Limnospira fusiformis SAG 85.79: one gene and its partner. The protein of the gene in region 2 interacts with the protein of the main gene of each other region in a pairwise test. Links are inferred from orthologs where the notes say so. Each region holds a gene or a part of one and is shown on either strand. Other genes may lie near its edges.

Region 1 (3,269 bases), 1.1 Mb from region 2 along the record:
GGGTGATAACCAAGTCAGTTGGTCACGCCAGGGGGTGGCCCGCAAACCTTGGACGATCGCTTTGAGGCGTTCGGGTCGTTCTGGATGAAATAAACCCGTTTTGTGTTCCAGAAATTCGTCAGAGTAGATAACAGTTAACATTGACCGTGCCGGGGCTAACAACAGGGGACAAAAAGGCAATAGGGCCGAGAGGGATTCCCATCGAAAATATGTGCAAAGTATGCTATAATTTTATAGCCTAGTCGCGCCTTTTCAAATAATAATCGAAAATCAATTTATTTGATCTGAATTATTTCACAAAAAAGCGACGGTTTTTGCAATATTAATGGAGTTTTAAATTCTATGAGCGCTTCCGAATCCCGAATTATCCCAACGGATTTGCGGAACGAGATGCAGCAATCCTATCTCGAATACGCCATGAGCGTCATTGTAGGTCGGGCGCTGCCAGATGCCAGGGATGGGTTTAAACCAGTCCATCGTCGCATCCTGTATGCCATGAATGAACTAGGCCTAATGCCCGATCGCCCCTTTCGGAAGTGCGCCCGGGTGGTAGGGGAGGTTCTGGGGAAATATCACCCCCACGGTGATACAGCCGTCTACGATGCCCTAGTGCGGATGGCCCAGGAATTTTCGATGCGATCGCCCCTAATTCAAGGTCACGGGAACTTTGGGTCTGTCGATAATGACCCCCCCGCCGCCATGCGATACACAGAATGTCGCCTGCACTACCTGACCTCCGAAGCCATGTTGCGGGATATCGACTCCGATACCGTAGATTTTGGCGATAACTTTGACGGTTCCCAACAAGAACCCCTAGTGCTTCCGGCCCGCATTCCTCAACTGTTGCTCAACGGTTCCTCCGGTATCGCCGTCGGAATGGCAACTAACATCCCCCCCCATAACCTCAATGAGTTAGTCGATGGCTTAGTCGCGCTAATTCATAACCCCGAAATTACTGATACTGAACTAATGCGCTATATTCCCGGTCCTGACTTCCCGACCGGGGCGAAAATTCTCGGAAGGTCTGGTATTCGGGAAGCCTACACCACCGGACGGGGTTCTATCACCATGCGGGGAGTTGCCCAAATTGAAACCATTGAACACCGAGGACGACCAGACCGGGAAGCTATTATCATCACTGAGTTACCCTACCAAACCAATAAAGCCGCTTTAATCGAAAAAATCGCCGAAATGGTGAATGAGAAGCGCCTGGAGGGGATATCAGATATCCGAGATGAAAGCGATCGTGAAGGGATGCGGATCGTCGTGGAACTCCGACGAGATGCCTATCCTAGGGTGGTTCTCAACAACCTTTATAAACAAACTCCCCTTCAGACCAACTTCGGCGCTAATATGTTAGCCCTAGTTAACGGAAAACCAGAATTGCTTACCCTCAAGCGATATCTCCATGTTTTCCTAGACTTCCGCATCGACACTATCCGGCGGCGTACTGAATATGAAAAACGCAAAGCTGAAGAACGTGATCACCTCCTGCAAGGACTATTAATTGCTCTCGATAATCTTGATGCAATTATTGCCCTAATTCGCCATGCTGCTGATAGCCCTACAGCTAAACAGGAGTTAATCGAAAGGTTCGGACTTTCTGAACCACAAGCTGATGCTATTTTACAAATGCAACTGCGACGTTTAACCGCCTTGGAAGCTCAGAAAATTGAACAAGAACATCAAGAACTTTTGGCGAAAATTGCTGACCTAAACGATATTTTAAATCGCCGAGAACGGATTTTAGAAATTGTTGAACAGGAAGCTCAAGAAATTAAACAACGTCACGGCACACCCCGACGGACCGAAATTGAACTCGAAGAAAGTGAGCTAGAAGATACCGATTTGATTGCTAATGAAAAAGCAATTATTCTTCTCACTGAACAAGGGTACATTAAACGGATGCCCGTTAATACTTTTGAGGCTCAAAATCGCGCCACTCGCGGTAAATCTGGAACTAAAATGAAGGAGGATGATGGGGTTAAACATTTCTTGAGTTGTTGCGACCATGACAGTATTATGTTCTTTACTGAACGGGGGGTTGCTTACTGTTTAAAAGCCTATCAAATACCTATCGGCTCCCGCATCGCTCGGGGGGTTCCGATTGTGCAAATGTTACCAATTCCTCGGGATGAGAAAATCACCTCTTTGGTGGCGGTTGGGGAATTTAGTAACGATGAATATTTGGTGATGCTAACTAAGGGGGGTTACATCAAAAAAACTGCCCTTTCCGCTTTTAACAATATCCGTTCTAATGGCATAATTGCGATTTCCTTAAATGAAGGAGATGAGTTGCGTTGGGTACGCAGTGCTAAGGTGGATGATAGCGTTATTATCGGTTCTCGCCTGGGTATGGCTATTCATTTCCACACTGATGATAAACAATTACGACCCCTCGGTCGCGCTACCCGTGGGGTTAAAGCTATGAAACTAAAACCAGATGATGAACTCATTGGGATGGATATTCTCCCTAGTTTCATTGTGGCTAGTATTCCTAAATTGGGGGGTGAAGAAACGGAAATAGAAGAGGAGGAAAATACTACCGTTGAAGAGGTGGATGATACGGAATCTGAAGAGATAGCTACTACTGAAGTTGAACCTGATGGGGTTTCTATTTTGGTCATTACTACTAGGGGTTATGGAAAACGAGTTCCTGTGTCTCAATTCCGCTTACAAAATCGCGCCGGAAAAGGCATTATTGCTACTAAGTTTAAACCCCATTTATCTGGTGATTGTGTGGTGGCGCTTCAGGTGGTACATAATACTGATGAATTGATGTTAATTACTAGCCGGGGGATTATTATTCGTCAGGTGATTAGCGCTATTTCTCGACAGTCCCGCAATGCTACAGGGGTGCGGGTACAACGCTTAGATAAGGAAGATGCGATCGCTGCTGTGGCTTTAGTCCCTTTATCCGGTGAAGGGGACGATACCGAAGTTGATGTTGACCCTAATACTGACGTTGAACTTCAAGAAGTCAATAACTGAACTCTGACAACCTAGAAACCCTACTCCCCCCATTTCCTCCTAATAGGTCTGGTTAGGGGGGAGTTTTTCATATATCAATTCAATATATCAATTCAATATATCAATTAACAATTTGAGCAAGTCCATCAATACAAAAAAGTTGCACAAATCGGATATAAAAATCTGACAATATCGGTTATAATCAGATTAGAAACCTAAGTAGTGTGCTTTCCAATCGATATAACAAAAGTCATGGCGGGTTTTCCTGCCTGACTTTTGCTATATTGACTACGTTGGGT
Region 2 (2,949 bases):
TCCTGATAATCTGCGAGAGTTAGGGTTTCCGTCGGATCGCAGATATCAATCAGATAATGGGGGACTTGTTCCCTTTCTGCTAAAGTAGGTTTAGCAGTTCCGATGTCAAACTCCCGGTATACTTGGCGTGAGTCCGCACTGAGAATCACCGTTTCCAGGCGTTTAGCCAAAGTTAACCCCAAACCCGATTTTCCCGTAGCCGTCGCGCCACAAACCACAATCACCCCAGTTGGAGGAGTGAAAAGTTGACCATCGTCGATTGTATGATTGGTATATCCCATATCCAAACTTTAATTTAGCCTGCCCTCATCTCGTCTATAACCCTTTTGTGTTACAATTTTGGCTATATTTCTCATTTTTGAAGCCCCTGGGCTTCAGCGCCATTATTGGAGCAGTTTTTAGATGACCAGCACGTACTCAGCAGACCAGATCCAAGTTCTTGAAGGTCTTGAAGCAGTCCGCAAACGTCCGGGGATGTATATTGGTTCTACCGGACCACGCGGCCTTCACCACTTAGTTTATGAGGTTGTTGATAACTCCGTTGATGAGGCGTTAGCTGGCTATTGCACGCACATCGAAGTTGAGATCAACCCAGATAACTCCGTCAGAGTAACTGACGATGGTCGAGGTATCCCCATTGACACCCACTCCAAAACTGGCAGATCAGCCCTAGAAACCGTAATGACTGTTCTCCATGCAGGAGGAAAGTTCGGCGGCGGTGGCTATAAGGTATCAGGCGGCTTACACGGGGTGGGTATCTCCGTTGTGAACGCTTTATCAGAATGGGTGGAAGTAACAGTATTACGAGACCACAAACGATACGTTCAACGCTACGAGCGAGGGGTTCCGGTCACAGAACTAGAGGAACACTCTAGCAAAGAAACCCAAACGGGAACTTCTGTCTGCTTTAAACCCGATACCAAGATTTTCACCACGGGGATAGAGTTTGAATATGATACCATTGCCAGCCGTTTAAGGGAACTGGCTTATCTGAATGCAGGAGTACGCATTACTCTCACCGATAACAGGCTGGAGTTACTCAAACGGGAAGAGGCTAAGGTTGAGAGTTACTGTTACGAGGGGGGCATTAAGGAATATGTTACCTACATGAACCGGGAAAAGCAGGCTCTCCACGAAGATACTATTTATGTGTCTGGTGAACGCAATAATGTTCAGGTGGAAGTGGCTCTACAGTGGTGTGTTGATGCCTACAGCGACACGATTTTGGGTTTTGCTAACAATATCCGCACCGTTGATGGTGGTACCCATTTGGAAGGGCTGAAAACTGTTCTGACTCGCACCATGAATGCGATCGCCCGTAAGCGTAATAAGATTAAGGATAATGAGCCTAACCTGGGGGGGGAAAATGTCCGGGAAGGTTTGACTGGGGTGATTTCTGTTAAGGTTCCTGACCCGGAATTTGAGGGACAAACCAAAACTAAGCTGGGAAATACCGAAGTTCGCGGAATTGTCGATTCCCTGGTCGGCGAGGTTCTGACTGAGTTTCTGGATTTTAACCCTAATGTGGCTGATGCCATTTTAGAGAAGGCTATTCAGGCTTTTAAGGCGGCGGAAGCAGCACGGCGCGCGCGGGATTTGGTGCGCCGCAAATCTGTGTTAGAATCTTCTCCGTTACCAGGAAAGTTGGCAGATTGTAGCAGCCGTGACCCGGAAGAGTCGGAAATCTTTTTGGTTGAGGGAGATAGTGCGGGTGGTAGCGCTAAACAAGGACGCGATCGCCGTACTCAGGCGATTTTACCCCTGCGTGGTAAGATTCTGAACATTGAGAAAACCGATGATGCGAAAATCTACAAAAATAATGAGATTCAATCACTAATTACCGCTTTGGGATTGGGTATTAAGGGGGAGGAGTTTGACCCGTCTCAGTTGCGCTATCACAAAGTGATCATTATGACTGATGCTGATGTTGATGGCGCTCATATTCGGACTTTGCTGTTAACCTTTTTCTATCGCTATCAGCGAGAGTTGGTTGATCAGGGTTTTATTTATATCGCCTGTCCGCCTCTTTATAAGGTGGAAAGGGGACGCAATCACTACTATTGCTATAATGAGCAACAATTGCAGCAACAATTGGCTGAGTTCCCCGATAATGCTAATTATACCATCCAACGGTTTAAAGGTTTGGGGGAAATGATGCCGAATCAACTCTGGGACACAACGATGAACCCGGAAACTCGCAGCATTAAACGGGTGGAAATTGAGGATGCGGCGGAGGCTGACCACATCTTTACCGTGTTAATGGGCGATCGGGTTGCGCCTCGTCGCCAGTTTATCGAGGATCATGCTCCTCGTTTGGATATCACTGATTTGGATATCTAATTTTCCCGCCGCCTGAGAACTGATGTGCTGAGTTTTTGAAAGCGATCGCATCAGTTCTTTCCAGTTCACCCGTGGGTTAGCTGCTATCAACCTACAAAAATAGGTTTTTCTTGCCTCCTGGTAACTGAGAACTAACTAGATAAAAATCATGGGGATAAATCCAATGAGTATCCATCGGGCCGTGAATCTGAATCCCCGTCATAACCCCATAATTAAACACGAAATTATCCACCGGAGATAACAACTTTTCTACATCTTCTGAAATAATTTTACTAGCTAACTGAGTGATTTCTACTAGATTAGGTTTATCCCCATATTTAAGCGCCAAAATGATTTTTTGACGGATGATAGATTGCTCAATATCCTGCATATCGGTCATTAATTGCAGATAACCAGATTCTAACTCCTTAACAATTGCTTCTAAAGCACCACAAACATGGGAAGCCTTATCTATTCCCGACCGATAAACTTTGCCGATTTCTCCATGTTTAGAAATGGCAAAAGGTAGTTAATATTCATCAGTGTTAAAAATTATAGGTTTGGGGGAGTGCTAAGTCAATTTTTGGGATTATCGCTGTCTGAGTCTATGCACAAAATTAGTTTTTTGTC

What was found.
Region 1: the proteins of gyrB (region 2) and gyrA interact in binary tests that used the Escherichia coli proteins (3 or more experiments, as listed by UniProt). The link is inferred for Limnospira fusiformis SAG 85.79 from one-to-one orthologs.

What each region holds. Positions count from the first base shown.
Region 1 is NZ_CP051185.1:1,664,855-1,668,123, reverse strand. What follows is about bases 1-3,191. They hold gyrA (DNA topoisomerase (ATP-hydrolyzing) subunit A), read left to right. Parts: upstream 1-342; coding sequence 343-2,991; downstream 2,992-3,191. Other genes in these bases: HFV01_RS07930 (histone deacetylase family protein), read right to left, coding at 1-141. UniProt on the Escherichia coli protein: A type II topoisomerase that negatively supercoils closed circular double-stranded (ds) DNA in an ATP-dependent manner to maintain chromosomes in an underwound state.
Region 2 is NZ_CP051185.1:527,477-530,425, forward strand. Bases 1-2,871 are described here. They hold gyrB (DNA topoisomerase (ATP-hydrolyzing) subunit B), read left to right. Parts: upstream 1-402; coding sequence 403-2,340; downstream 2,341-2,871. Other genes in these bases: miaA (tRNA (adenosine(37)-N6)-dimethylallyltransferase MiaA), read right to left, coding at 1-281; HFV01_RS02630 (LCIB family protein), read right to left, coding at 2,432-2,836. UniProt on the Escherichia coli protein: DNA gyrase negatively supercoils closed circular double-stranded DNA in an ATP-dependent manner to maintain chromosomes in an underwound state.